Regions from separate parts of the Nonomuraea sp. NPDC049750 genome, predicted to be linked through region 4. Evidence: riboswitches for the same ligand, from Rfam matches in the RefSeq annotation. Region 4 holds a riboswitch; each other region holds the start of a gene.
The links. Region 4 has a riboswitch for cyclic di-AMP ahead of AB0J16_RS02000 (C40 family peptidase). Riboswitches for the same ligand answer to the same signal wherever they lie in the genome.
Positions count from the first base shown of each region.

Region 1: linked by a shared signal. The riboswitch ahead of AB0J16_RS14380 (C40 family peptidase) and the one ahead of AB0J16_RS02000 (C40 family peptidase) in region 4 are both predicted to bind cyclic di-AMP.
Region 2: linked by a shared signal. The riboswitch ahead of AB0J16_RS17660 (hypothetical protein) and the one ahead of AB0J16_RS02000 (C40 family peptidase) in region 4 are both predicted to bind cyclic di-AMP.
Region 3: linked by a shared signal. The riboswitch ahead of AB0J16_RS56025 (hypothetical protein) and the one ahead of AB0J16_RS02000 (C40 family peptidase) in region 4 are both predicted to bind cyclic di-AMP.

Region 1 covers NZ_JBFANB010000004.1:546,265-549,806, forward strand. The annotation lists gene AB0J16_RS14370 (M48 family metallopeptidase) at 1-5, opposite strand, end outside; gene AB0J16_RS14375 (hypothetical protein) at 17-1,012, opposite strand; gene AB0J16_RS14380 (C40 family peptidase) at 1,231-1,746, opposite strand; cyclic di-AMP (ydaO/yuaA leader) riboswitch at 1,820-1,978, opposite strand; gene AB0J16_RS14385 (NlpC/P60 family protein) at 2,773-3,542, opposite strand, start outside.
Region 2 covers NZ_JBFANB010000005.1:560,289-563,830, forward strand. The annotation lists gene AB0J16_RS17650 (MDR family MFS transporter) at 1-1,402, shown strand, start outside; gene AB0J16_RS17655 (DUF5302 domain-containing protein) at 1,450-1,650, shown strand; cyclic di-AMP (ydaO/yuaA leader) riboswitch at 1,815-1,949, shown strand; gene AB0J16_RS17660 (hypothetical protein) at 2,131-2,883, shown strand; gene AB0J16_RS17665 (alpha/beta hydrolase) at 3,009-3,542, shown strand, end outside.
Region 3 covers NZ_JBFANB010000049.1:32,865-36,406, forward strand. The annotation lists gene AB0J16_RS56010 (response regulator transcription factor) at 1-3, shown strand, start outside; gene AB0J16_RS56015 (hypothetical protein) at 63-599, shown strand; gene AB0J16_RS56020 (hypothetical protein) at 596-934, opposite strand; gene AB0J16_RS56025 (hypothetical protein) at 1,204-2,169, opposite strand; cyclic di-AMP (ydaO/yuaA leader) riboswitch at 2,175-2,315, opposite strand; gene galT (galactose-1-phosphate uridylyltransferase) at 2,385-3,455, opposite strand; gene AB0J16_RS56035 (DeoR/GlpR family DNA-binding transcription regulator) at 3,452-3,542, opposite strand, start outside.
Region 4 covers NZ_JBFANB010000001.1:420,053-423,594, forward strand. The annotation lists gene AB0J16_RS01985 (RDD family protein) at 1-129, opposite strand, end outside; gene AB0J16_RS01990 (hypothetical protein) at 133-993, shown strand; gene AB0J16_RS01995 (amino-acid N-acetyltransferase) at 1,016-1,573, opposite strand; cyclic di-AMP (ydaO/yuaA leader) riboswitch at 1,863-2,023, shown strand; gene AB0J16_RS02000 (C40 family peptidase) at 2,029-3,072, shown strand; gene AB0J16_RS02005 (LuxR C-terminal-related transcriptional regulator) at 3,136-3,348, opposite strand.

The sequences.
Region 1 (3,542 bases), on a different contig from region 4:
TCCATCCGCGTTCCCCTTACGCAAGCTGGTCCCGCACGTAGTCGCGCCACCGTGCCGTCAGCGTCCCTGCCGAGAGCCCGAGCCTGGTGAGCCCCCGGTCGATGCCACCCGTCTGGGCATCACGGTAGAGCCTCACCAGAGTTCCCTCACCGAACCGCGCGGCGATGAAGCGACACGCCAGCCACGCCTCCTGGTAGGCCCGTGCCAGGCGTGCGGGCTCCCGGCTGGATGGTGCGAATGCCGCAGGCCCTGGCAATTCGCCCGGCAAGTGCCCGGCCCGCACCTCGGCGGCCAACTCGGCGGCGGCCACCCGGACCGGCAACCCCGCGTCCCGGTAGCCCACGTAGTCGGCGAACCCCTCATAGAGCCACACCGGCAACCGCTTCGTCCCGGCCGCGACGTGGGTGAGCTCGTGAGTGAGCACGACGTCCCGCCCGGTGGGGGTCAGCCGGGCGAAGTTCTCGGGCACCACGACCACTCTCCCGCCATCGGCCACCGCCGCCAGCCCGTCGACACTCCCCACCCCGGCCACCCGAGCAGCCTCGGCCGCCGAACCGGGCACGAGCACCACGGCTTGAACGGGGCGTCCGAGCACGGCGGAGACCCGCGACCCGGCGGCATCGGCCCGGCGCGCCAGATCACGAAGCGACTCGGGTGCCGCGCGCTGACCGACGACGACCGAACGCACACCTCGTACGACCTCGGAGCCGTCCTCCCAGAGCCTCCGCGCCTCCGCCGGAAGCTCGCGATCACCGGCCGCCGGGTTGTGGCCGGTCGCGGACTGATCGGGGCTGCCGAAGGGAAGATCGCGATCCGTCGCGGGCCGATCGGGCCCACCGGACGGCCGGCCGCGATCCGTCGCAGACTGATCGGGCCCACCGGTCGACAGGTCGCGAACCGCTGCCGAGGGGCCGTCCGTCCCCGGAGACCGGTGCGGGGCGGCGCTGGCCGAGGCGAGGGCCAGGAGCAGCACCCCCACCCCCAAGACTCGGCGGCTCACCTGCACGGACACGTTCCCCGATCGTAGTCGCCCCGCGCTGCGGACCGGCCGTCGCGCAGAGACCCGGGACGTCGTCGTCGAGAGACCCCGCTCCTCGTCGCGGAGAGACCCGGCTCCTCGTCGCGGAAAGCGCCGGCCCGTCGTCGCGGAAAGGCCCGGAACGCGCGAAGGTCCCGTCCCAGCTGGGACGGGACCTTCGTGACGGTCTTGCAGGCCAGATCAGGCCGGACTTACAGGCCGGGACGCACCGCGCCCACGAACGACGCCTTGCGCCATTTGTTGAGCTTCTCGACGCGCACCGTCGAACCCGTCCTCGGCGAATGGACCATCTTGCCGTTGCCGACATACATGCCCACATGGCCGAGCCCATAGAAGAACATCAGGTCACCTGGCTTCAGATTCTTCCAGGAGACCTTCTTCTTGATGCGGGCGAACTGGCTGTTCGTCACGCGCGGGATCTTGACGCCGGCCTTCTTCCAGGCGTACTGGACGAGACCGGAGCAGTCGAAGGAACCAGGTCCTGTGGCCCCGTAACTGTACGGGTCACCGATCTGGTCCTTGGCCACGGCGACGGCCGTACGGGCCTTCACCTTTTGCCGAGCGACCGCTGTCTGTTGCGCGACCTTCTTCACGGACCTGACGGCTTTCGCCGCTGTATTGGTCCCGGAAACTTCGGCCGCATCTCGCGTTGTCGCCGCCTGCGCTGTCGGGGCAGGGAGGACCAAACCTCCGGCCGTCACGGTCATCGTGAGCGCTGCGCCACTCAGGGCAATGCGGGACAGACGGGGGTTACTGGGGGAGGTAGACAGGATTTCTCCTTGGAGCTTCCACGAACGCCTACCGGGTTAGCTGACGGATTCGGGCCTGGAAGTCGCCCTACGGCGCAATACGCGCCGATTCACCCCTGATCCCTGGGGCGGGATCGCTGGGTCCCCGGCTCCGTGCCTCCTGGCTGCACGGACTCGGCAGGCCACCGCCACGTAATGACAATGTGGAAAGGCGGTGACCTAACGGATTTCTTATCTGTCCACATCGGGGACCCGATGGAGAGTCGCGACGCCATGGCTTGTTCGCCGCGACGCCAGAAGCTACGCCCTTGAGTAACGAGCTGGCAAAGCCGTCATGGGGTTGTCAGGATCACTCAGAGGTGTCAGTAAAGTCCCCAACCGCAGCTGGAGCGCCGGGTTATGTTATTCAAATGTGACCCTTCTCACACTTGACGACACAGTGATCTGTCAGGTCCCATTTGTCACTCTTGTCACACTGGTCCCGCCGACAACGCGCAAGGCAGTGAATGGTGCCGGCCAATGCGCGGAAGTGGGCAACGCGAGGATCGCCGACGGGCCGAGACCAATGATCGTCCTCACCCGCCGAAGGCGTTCGAGCAGCGTTCAGCCGACCCGGCGCCAGCGGCATCGGCCTGCGCGCCGAGGTCGGGTGACCAGCAAATCGGGGCCAGTTGAACGGCCGGTCGGGTTCCGCTGAACAAGCGACCGGAGCCCGCTGAACAGCCGGTCGAAGCCCGCTGGCCACCGGGCCGAGTTCGTTGACCACCAAGCCGGGGAGCCCCGCGTGGACCGCCAAGCGTCCATCGGCGGACCATCCGGTCCATGGCCACCTGAAGCCACGGACCGGGTCAAGAGGACGCACGTCACGGCGCCCAGCGCGCCCCACCGGAGGAGCGTGTCCCTGGACAGAGCCCAGCCACGGACGGCGCATGGGGCTCACCGTGCTTGCCGTACAGAAAATCAGCGCTTTCCCCCCAGAACAACCTACGGGCGGATAGCTCCGACCAGGGTGCCGCCGTAGGAGGAGAGGGTGACCACCTTGACCACGTCGCCGGTTTGGGGGGCGTGCACGATCTGCCCGTTGCCCGCATAAATGCTGACGTGCCCAAGACCCGAGCTGAAGATCAGGTCGCCCGGCTGCAGGTCCTTCAGATCCACCTTGCGGGCCGACCCCCAGGCCCACTGCTGCCACGTGGTCCGGGGCAGAGACACGCCCCCAGCGCGCCACGACGCCTGCGTGAGGCCCGAGCAGTCCCAGCCGCGCGGTCCCGTGCCGCCGAACACGTACGGCTTGCCCACCTGCGCGTAGGCGAACCTGAGCACCGCGGCCGCGTTGCCGGAGGCCGAGCCGGTGTACTTGATGCCGGTGCTGTTGGGGTCACCGGTCTTGTAGGCGCCGAGCTTGTCCAGCAGCTTCTTCTGCTTCGCGATCAGCTTGCGGACCTCCGAGCGCTCATTCTCGACCCCGTCGCGCTCCTTGTCGGCCGCCCGCAGGGCCGCCTCGGCCTTGTCGCGTTCGTCCTTGAGCCCGCGGTTCTCGCGATCGAAGGCCGCCAGCCGCGCCACCTTCTCCTCCGAGAGCTGCCCCGCGAGCGCCATGCTGCCCAGCAGGCCCGTGGGATCCGGCTGGCCGATCATCGTGGGCCAGGAGGTGGAGTCGGGGCCGCGCGTGTAGGTGTCGACGGCCATGTCGATGACCTGGGCGCGCAGCGTGGCGACCGTCTCAAGCTTGCGCTTGTAGCTGGCGTTCAGCT
Region 2 (3,542 bases), on a different contig from region 4:
CGTGCTCGGCGGCATGTTCTTGGGAATGCTCGACCAGACGATCGTCGGTACGGCCCTGCCGCGGATCATCACGGAGCTGGGCGGCGTCGATCTCTACACCTGGGTCGTCACGGCCTACCTGCTGACCTCGACCGTTACCGTGCCCCTCTATGGAAGGCTGTCGGACCAGCACGGCAGGAAGCCGCTGCTGTTGATCGGCATGTCCGTGTTCCTCCTGGGCTCGGCGTTGTGCGGGGTGGCGCAGGACATGACGCAGCTCATCCTGTTCCGCGCGTTGCAGGGCTTGGGCGCGGGCGCGCTGCTGCCGTTGTCGATCGCCCTGGTGCTCGAACTGTTCCCGCCGGAGAAGGGCGGGGCGCGGGTGCAGGGCGCGATGGGCGGGGTGATGGCGCTCAGCTACCTCGCCGGGCCGTTCCTGGGCGGGCTCTTCACCGACCACGCGAGCTGGCGCTGGGCCTTTTATGTGAACGTGCCGATCGGCCTGGCGCTGATCGCGATCATCGTGCTGCGTCTGCCGCGACTGCCGGGGCACGGCGGCGGGCGGCCCGACTACCTGGGCATCGGGGTCTTCACGGTGGCCATCAGCGCGCTGCTCATCGGCCTGACCGAGAAGGGACTCGACGGCCACACGTGGACCAGCGTGCCGGTGATCGGGCCGATCGTGCTGGCTCTGGTGTCGCTCGTGGTGTTCGTGGTGGTGGAGTTGCGGGCCGAGGCGCCCATCGTGCCCATGCACCTGTTCCGGAACCGTACGTACACGCTGGTCAACGTGACCTCCTTCTTCACCGCCTTCTGCATGTTCGCCGGTGTGGTGTTCCTGCCGCGCTACTTCCAGGAGGCGCTCGGCGCCAGCGCCACCGAGTCGGGGCTGCGGATCTACCCGCTGACCCTGGCCATGGTGGTGGGCAGCATGGTCGTGGGCGCGCTGATCAGCCGGACGCGCGTCTACAAGCCGTGGCTGGTGGCGGCGCCGTTCCTGCTGGTCGTGGGCACGCTGCTGTGCGCCGGTCTGACGCTGGACACGCCGCCCTGGGTGCTCGTCGGGTGGATGGCGCTGATCGGTCTCGGCATGGGCCCGATGCTCTCCGGCCTGACCGTGGCCGTGTCGGACTCGGTGCCGCCCCAGTACATGGGTACGGCCTCGGCCAACCTGACGTTCTTCCGCCAGATCGGCGGCTCGGTCGCCCTGGCGCTGGCCGGCACCGCCTACACCTCCGTCATCGCCACCGAGACGCCGCTGCACGGGCTGGCCGCCGCGCACGCCTCGGCAGCGGCCCTGGTCATCCCCTCGCTGGGGGTCGCGGGCGCCCTCGTGGCGCTGGTCGCCCTGATCGCCATGCCCGGTACGCGTATCGACCGGGAAACCCCCCAGCCCAAGGTCGAGGCCAGTTTCGCGTCCTGAGCGCCGTCATGCGAAGCTGTCCTTGTCCCCAACACCAGGAGGTCCTCATGGCGGAAACACCGGAGCCGGAAGTCGACGAAACTCCCGAGGACGAGATGAAGCGCAAGTTCCGCGAGGCGCTGGAGCGCAAGCGTAACCAGCATGCCGACTCGAGCGCGGGTGGCAGGGGCAACGACCCTTCCAAGATTCACGGCGCTCACGGGCCCGCCGCCAGCAAGCGTTCTTTCAGGCGGAAGAGCGGCGGTTGACCTGAGCTTTTCTGGGGGTACGGCATGCCGTACCCCCTTTTTTCTTGACCCTCTAGGTAGATCTTCGCCCGTTTCATGGGCTTATGTTTGCCTTTGTCCGGTTCGGTACCTATAGTTCATGGAGTTACCAGCCGGTGACTTTGGGGCTTCAACAGGGGAGTACCAACCGGCAGGCGCCGAATCCCGCTCGCGGGAACCGGGGAACCAATGTTCCTTAGGGGTGAATCCGACCGCGGTCGGTAGGGCATCTCCACGTCCGAACCCGTCAGCTAACCCGGTAGGCGAGATGGAGAGGACACCTACCGCATGCGTAACCCCCGCGTCGTGCCGCCAGCCCGCGTGTTGTCGTCCGCTGACTGACCGGCACCTTCCCCCCGCTCTTCCACGCTCCGCGTAGCGCCCGTTTGGCGTTTTGCCCGGCTACGCCCACCTTTCGCGAGCGCAATCCCCTTGTTCCCGTATAAAGGACTTTGCTACTTCATGTCTGTTCGATCTGCCATGCTCACCGCCGCCGTCGTCGGTGCGATCTCCATCGGCGCAGGCACCGCCGCACACGCCGACACCGGCAGCGACAAGAAGGTCCTGCTCAAGGGCAAGACCACCGCGTCCTACTTCTGGGACGACTCCTCCGGCCGCGCCGGGGACACCGGGCTGCCGGCCAGTGGCAAGCCCATGCAGAAGGGGCTCGCCGCCAGCCCGAGCTGGCCGCTCATGACCGAGGGCTACGTCGTCTACAAGGGCAAGAAGATGCCCTTCTTCGTCGGCGACCGCGGCCCGGGCGTGCCGTCCTCCAGCGGCGTCATGCTCGACCTCGACGCCAAGACTTTCGCCGCCCTGACCGGTGGCAGCTTCAACTCCAGCACGCTGGGCGTGGACGGCAACGGTGGCGCGGGCCACATCAAGATCGACTACGTCATCACCAAGTGGGGCAGTGGCCCGGGCAAGAAGAACTACCCGCAGCCCTTCTCCACCGGTGCGTACGCCGTAGTGGACCACAACCCCGCCAAGCCCCCGAAGATCGTGGCCGAGGGCGACAAGCCCGCCGCGGTCAAGCCCGCTCCGGCCAAGGCCGTGCCGGTGGCTGCCAAGAAGGCTGGCAAGGCCGAGGACAAGGCTGAGAACAAGGTTGTCGAGTCGAACGCCATCGGTGGCGCCGCCGCGGCGGTCGCGCTGGCGATGTTCGGCGGCTCGACGGTCGGCCGCGAGCGGATCCGCAAGCTCGTCCGGCGCTGACGGCCGTTAGGTCCGAAGACGGTCTTGCTGACGGTCGTCAGGTCCGGAGCCGACGGCCTTGATGGTCGTCGATTTCGGAGCTGACGGTCTTTGCGTCGCGGGAAACAGAATGTCATTCTGACCTCGTGACCACGCTTGCAGCCGCGAACGGCATCGAGATCGCGTACGAGTCCTTCGGCTCGCCCGGCGGACGTCCCCTGCTCCTCATCATGGGGCTCGGCGCCCAGCTCATCCACTGGGACGACGAGCTCTGCGAGCTCCTGGCGGAGCAGGGCCATCACGTCGTCAGATTCGACAACCGTGACTCCGGACTCTCCACGCACCTGCACGACGAGGGCGTTCCCACACTGGGGACGTCCTCTTCGTATCTGCTGGATGACATGGCCGACGACGCGGCCGGGCTGATGGACGTCCTCGGCTGGCCCGCCGCCCACGTCGTGGGCGCCTCGATGGGCGGGATGATCGCCCAGACGCTCGCCATCCGGCACCCCGAACGGGTGCTGACCCTTACCTCGATCATGTCGACTCCCGGTCCGGACGTGGCCCCGCCCACGCCGGAGGCCAGCGCGGTGCTGCTCGCCGCGCCCCCGACCGATCGGGACGCCGTGCTCGCCCAGTCCCTGAGGACCTGGGCGGTGATCGGCTCGCCAGGCTTCGAC
Region 3 (3,542 bases), on a different contig from region 4:
TGACGCGAACCAACCTCCGGCTTGACGATCGGCCCCGGCCCTGCGACCTACCGTCGTCTGCCATGAGCGATGTGAGCATATTCCTCCTCAACCTGATCATCTTCGCGATCGCCATCGAAAGCGACATCGGCCGGCGGAAGGTGGGGCTGTTCCGGCTCCTGCGCCCTGTGGCAGGGGCGGCGGCGCTGGTTCCGATCTTCTTCGACGGCTTCGAGCTGTCGGGCACCGGGCTGCTGCTCGAAGCCGCGGCCACCGTGCTCGGCCTGGCGATGGGATTGGCCGCGATCTCGTTCATGCGGTTCGAGTACGTGCCGGACAAGCAGGCCGTGTACTCCAGGGCCGGGCTTGCTTACGTGACCGCCTGGGTCGCCATCACCCTGACGAAGGTCGCCTTCTCGTACGGCGCGATGCACGTGTTCGGTCCAGAACTGGGCCGCTGGATGGCGGCGCACGACGTGGGAGCGAACGCGCTGAAGGCGGCGATCATCCTGCTCAATGTGTCGACGATGCTGGCCAGGGTCGGCGGCATCCACGTCAGGGCAAGGGCGACGGCCGCGCCGCGACCGGCTCCCGTTCCGGCTGGCGGGCACGGCTCTTAGCACGTGAGATCCGGGCAGCTCAACGCCGGCACCAGGCGGTCGCTCCCGTACACGCCGTCATAGTCCCCGCGGAACTCGTTGACCAGCCACGGCTCTCCGCTCGCGGGCCAGTACGCGACATTCTGCGCGTTGCCGGGTGCGGTCGTCAGGTAGTGGACGTCGAGCGTGGCGCGGTCGGCGGAGACCGTGACGCGGTGCAGGCAGGACTTGCGGTAGTCGCCGTAGATGTTTGCCGTGCCGCTCAGCATGTAGCTGACGGGAGGCGCGCCGTCGGGACACAACCCGACGACGATGTCGTTGCCGCCGGTGAACACGCCGCCCTGGAGTGCCCACACCGGGCTGGTCCACCCCTCGGGGGTGAGCCAAACCGTCGGAGCCCGTCTTGAGCAGGGCGGTGGACGCGTCGAGGGGCCAGCGGTGGATCTTCGCGCCGGAGCCGCCCCTCCGGTACTCGACGTCCGGCGAACTCGGAAAAGAGGAGGTGAACAGCCATACGCTGACACACAGGGCGGCGTGGGCGAACATCACCCTCGCGGGTCGATGACCAGCTCAAACGCCATCTTCAAGTGAGCGAATAGCTCATTAGATGCGATTCGTCCCATTTCTAGAACATCGAGATGTGCACGTGGTCGAAGTGGTTCTGGGTGATGCTGCCGCGGTCGGACATCGAGCTCCACCCCGAGCCCTGGTTGATGCGCTGCTTCCAGATCACGTACTTGACCCCGAGCTTGTCCTTGTTCTCCAGCGCCCAGGCCGCCACGCGGTCGCCGAGTGCCTGGTTGGCGGAGCTGGGCATGCTGCCACCGGTGCTCATCATGAAGTCGCACGCGCGCCCCAGCGGGTGCTCGCCGCCGCCGCCGTCCGCGCGGAAGCAGCCCACCTCGTACGGCAGCGCGAAGTCCTTCTGGATCAGCCCGCGGATCACCCGCATCCGGGCGGTGATGTTGTCGGTGCCTGAGGGCAGTTCGGGCGCCCAGCTGCCGTCCGAGCGGCGGCCGGGGCCGAACGGGATGAGGCCCTTCAGCTTCTTCTGGATGTCCTTGATGACGTCCTGCGCGTCGTCGCGCTGCTTGGCCACGTTGGCCGCGTCCTCGCGGATCTTCGCCTCGAGGGCGGTCGCCTGGTCCGCGGCCGCCTTCTTCTCGTCCCGGGCGGTGGCCACGCCCTGCACGACCGCCTGTTGCTCGGCCGCGAGGTGGTCCAGCAACGCCGCGCTGGAGGCATCGGTCGGCAGGGTGAGGTTCGGCAGCGCGCCGGTGCCGTTCTGGTACTGCAGGCGCGCGAGCTCGGTGACGCGTTTCTGAGCGGTGATGAGCTGGGCCTCCGCTGTGGCCAGCCGGTTCTTGGTCGTTTCCGAGTCCTGTTTGGCCTTGGCGAGTTCGACGCGCTTGAGATTGTAGGTCTCGATGAGCTTGTCGACCTTCTTGTCCAGCTGCTTCAGCTCCGCGCGGAGCTGGGCCTCGCTGGGCTTGGGGGCGGCAGCGGCGGGCGTGGCCGTGAAGGCGCCGAAGGCCATGGAAGCGGTGGTGATGAGAGCGATGGCAAGACTCGAGGGGGACGCAGCCGCCACGAAGGGTTTCCTCTCCCTATGCCGGCCGGGTTAGCTGACGGGTTCGGGCAGGGAGATGCCGCCTTACCACCTGAGTGGATTCACCCCAAGACGCGATGGGTCCCCGGCTCCCGGGCCACGCACCCAGGATTAGGCCAGCACCGACCGTTTAGGTCGGCGCTGAAAAGGGATATTAGTGGTAAAACCAAGGTCATGCGACTCCAAGCGGCAACCAATTAGAGATCTACCTGTGATTTAAGCATGCGTGCGGCTTCCTCCGGCAGGACATCGTTGACGAACGCGCCCATGGCCGACTCCGAGCCCGCCAGATACTTGAGTTTCCCGGGCGCCCGTCTGATGCTGAACAGCTCCAGGTGCAGATAGGCCAGGTCACGATCCTGCCGCACCGGCGCCTGGTGCCAGGCTGAGATGTACGGCATGGCGACGCCGAACAGCCCGTCGAGCGCCCGCAGTACGGAGGTGTAGAGCGGGGCGAAGGCGGCGCGTTCCTCCTCCGACAGCGCGGCCAGGTCCGGCACCTGCCGGTGCGGATACACGTGCACCTCGAACGGCCAGCGGGCGGCGGCGGGCACGAACGCCGTCCACAGCTCGTTGGCCGCCACCACGCGCACCCCGGCGGCCCGCTCGGCCGCCAGCACGTCGGCGAAGAGGTTGCCGCCCTGGTGCCGGGCGGCCGCGCCGAGCTGGAGTTTGGTCCGCGGGGTCACGTACGGGTAGGCGTAGATCTGCCCGTGCGGGTGCGGCAGCGTGATGCCGATCTCCTCGCCCCGGTTCTCGAAGCAGAACACCTGCTCGACACCCTCGATCGCGGACAGCTCGGCCGTACGGTCGGCCCACGCCTCCATGACCAGGCCCACCTGCTCGTCGGAGAGCCGCGAGAACGACGACGAATGCTCAGAGGTGAAGCACACCACCTCACACCGCCCCACGCCCGGCCGGACCTCACTCAGCCCCCCGACATCACCATAAGTCCCGAAATTTCCGGAAAACGAGGGGAAGCGGTTCTCGAACACCACCACGTCATAGTCGTACGCCGGGATCTCCGAAGCCCTCGTCTCGGACGACGGGCACAGCGGGCACTCGTTGGCCGGAGGCAGGAACGTACGCGTCTGGCGGTGCCCCGCCATCGCGATCCACTCCTCGGTGAGCGGGTCGTAGCGCAGCTCCGACGCCATCGGCCTGGGGTCGAGCGCCCGCCGGTCGATCGCGCTCCGGTCGGCGTCGTCGCGCCGGTCGAAGTAGATCAGCTCTCGGCCGTCGGCCAGGTGGGTGATGGTGCGTTTCACTGCGAGTCCTCCGCGATGATCAGTTCGCCGGCGCGTTCGCCCAGCTCCATGCGTGCTTCCTCGGGCAGTCCCGAGTCGCTGATGACC
Region 4 (3,542 bases):
GAGCAGGATGGCCCCGAAAACGAGACCGATCACCCAGTTCGCGATGCCGAAGATGACACCGTCGATGATCCTCGCCACGAGCCGCTGCCACCACTCGGCGAGCGGGGCCGGGGCGCCGGGCGGTTGCACCCCATGTGGCTGCGGCTGCCCGTAGCCGGGCTGTTGGCCGTACTGGGGCTGCTGACCGTAGCCAGGCTGACCGTACTGCTGCTGCTGACCGTAGTCCGGCTGGCCGTACTGCTGCTGGCCGTAGCCGGGTTGCGACGGCTGCTGCTGGCCATAGCCCGGCTGGGACGGCTGCTGCTGCCCGTAACCGGGTTGCTGCCCATAGCCGGGCTGCTGGCCCGACGGGGGCTGCTGGCCGTACTGCTGCTGGCCGTAGCCGGGTTGCGACGGCTGCTGCTGACCGTAGCCCGGCTGGGACGGCTGCTGCCCGTAACCGGGCTGCTGGCCGTAACCAGGCTGGGATTGCGGTTGCTGACCGTAACCGGGTTGCGATTGCGGCTGCTGACCGTAGTTGGGCTGGCCGTACTCGGGTTGCTGACCCGAAGCCTGCTGCTGACCGTATCCGGGTTGCTGACCGTATCCGGGCTGCTGCTGGCCGTATTCCGGTTGCTGGCCGTAGCCGGGCTGCTGCCCGTACTGCGGCTGCTGTCCGTACTGCGGTTGCTGCGGCTGCTGGCCGTAGCCCGGCTGCTGCTGCTGACCGTACTGCGGCTGTTGGCCGTAGCCCGGCTGCTGTTGCCCGTAGTTGGGTTGCTGACCGTAGGCGTCGTCCGCCCGGTAGCCAACGACCGTCGCATCCGGGTCGGGCTCGCCATAGGGACGGCCCGCGTTGTGATGTCCGTATTCAGATCCGCCAGGCGCAGAGTTCTCGCCGGATTCGTCCTGTGGATACGGCGGCTGTCCGGTGCTCACCGTGTCACCTCGCTTCGAGTGCGCATGTGGCACGTGTCAGGACACATGCCTGTGCTGCCCAACGTATCGACATAGGTATCAACAATCACCTTTCCCATTAGTCAAGGTCCGCGTCACCCGATGTCAGGTGGAGAAGCATGCGGGTGTTCCCCAGGGTGTTGGGCTTGACGTGTTCGAGGTCGAGGAACTCGGCGACACCCTCGTCGTACGAGGCCAGCAGCTCCGCATAGACCTCGGGTGAGACCGGGGTGCCCTGTACGGGGCGGAATCCATGCCTCGCGAAAAAATCCACCTCAAAAGTCAGACAGAAAACCCGGCGCAGGCCGAGTTCCCGGGCCGTTTTGATCAAGGAAGAGACGATCCGGTGCCCGATTCCGAAGCCTCGGAACTCCGGATCAACGGCCACCGTGCGAATCTCCGCGAGATCCTCCCAAAGCACGTGCAGCGCGCCGCAGCCGACCACTTGGCCGCCGCGCTCGGCGATCCAGAACTCCTGCACGTCCTCGTACAGAGTGACGGTGGCCTTCTCCAGAAGCCGGGGCCCGGCGCCCGCGTAGGTGTCGACCAGGAGACGGATCGTCCTGACATCCGGCGTGCGGGCACGCCGGACGACGACTTCCGTGTCCGGGACTGTCACTTCGGCGACCTGCTCCATGGGTCTCCAGCGTACAGATCCGATTACGGCCTCCCCCTAACTCTGACGTCTCTCCCATCTCATGACATCTCGTGGTTGATCGAGCACGATGCGGGATGCCCTTGGCCGATAGGCTTCCATGCCTTGACGAACTTGGTGCAAAAAGGACATAAAGTTTGTTCAGCACCGACAGGCACGAGACCACCTCGTGACCCTTCGGTTGCGAAACCTCTACAGACTTGGCAGTTCTGGTTGAGCACGAACCCGGAGTGCACTAGTGTCCAGCGACGATGTCACCCACGCGAGCCAGCGTGGAGACGCGCCCAATCCCCGTAAGGGGAGCCGGGGACCCGCCGGTGGCGACCTCATCCCGACGCCACCACCCATGGGGTGAATCCGAGCGAGTCGTTCGGTAGGGCTGCTCCGGCCCGAACCCGTCAGCTAACCCGGTAGGCGCCGATGAGAGGAGCTGGTTGGTGAAGCAGACCCGCGATCGCGAGGGGACGCCGGTGGGCGCTCACGCCCGCGCTCCGGAGCTCCGGAAGGTCCCCACCCGGTTGGGTGTCATCGCGGCGACCATCGCCACCCTCCTCTTCGCCGTACCCGTCGGCTCCGCCGTCGCCGATCCCAAGCCCTCGCTGAAGGACCTGTCCGAGCAGGCCGAGGAGCTCCACACCCAGATCGAGACGCTGAGCGAGGAGTTCAACGGCCAGCGGGAGAAGCTCAAGAAAGCCAGGAAGTCGGCTGAGGCGGCCCAGAAGACGCTGTCCACCAGTGAGGCCGATCTGGCCGCCAAACACGCCAAGGCCGCGCTGCTGGCCCAGAACGCCTACATCAGCGGCGGCTTCGGTCAGGCGCTGGCATTCGGCACCTCCGACGACCCTGAGAGCTTCCTCGACCGGGCGGCCACCACCTACGCGCTGGAGCAGCAGCAGGGCTTCGAGGTCAACCAGGTGACCACGGCCAGGCAGGCCGCCGAGCAGGCCAGGGCCAGCGCCAAGACGCGCATCGACGAGGTCGAGAAGATCGTCGAGGGCCTCGGCACCAAGCGCGACAAGATCACCAAGCTCGTCGCCAAAGTCGAGAGCAGCCTCTTCAAGCGGGCGATCGGCGAGGCGGGCCGTCCCGGCACCCGGGCCACGCGGGTCGACCTGCCGGTCATCGGCGCCGGCAAGGCGGCCACGGCTGCCAGGTGGGCGCTCACGCAGCAGCTCAAGCCGTACGTCTGGGGCGCCGAGGGGCCGACCTCGTACGACTGCTCCGGCCTCGTGATGGCGGCCTACCAGCGGGTGGGCATCTCACTGCCGCACTACACCGGCGACCAGTGGACGGCCGGACGGCACATCTCCAAGGAGGAGCTGCGCGCCGGCGACCTGGTCTTCTTCTATGGCGACCTGCACCACGTCGGCATCTACATCGGCGGCGGCATGATGGTCCACGCGCCGCAGACCGGCGACGTCGTACGTATCGCGTCCATCGCCCGCCGTCCGTTCGCGGGCGCCGTACGCATCGCCGACTGACCTCCGGACACCACGACAAGCACTCTGACAGCTGGGGCCCGGGCGGCTGGGCCGGTCGAGCGGTCAGATGAGCTGGCGACGGGCGGCCCAGGCCACGGCCTCGATCGCGGTGGCGACGCCGATGCGGTCGCAGATACCCCGAAGTCTCCGGCGTACCGTGCGCCCGCTGATATCCAGTCGTCTGCCAACCCGATCAACCGTGACCCCCTTGGCAAGCTCCGCCAGCAACGCCAGATCCGCGTGGCTAAGCTCGACGCTCTCAGTGAGCACATACATCGGGAGCCCTCCCCCCAACAGCAGAACTCGAGACGTCTATGTCCGAGCAGAGCTGCAGCTCGTCTCGCAGACGGTAAACGCATTCTGGAAAGGTCGTCAAGCCAGCGAATACCGCCCTCTGACCATCGCCATTGACATGATCGGCGGTATGTGAAGTACTCGCCATATGTCGGCACACTTCGGGGCCCGATGAG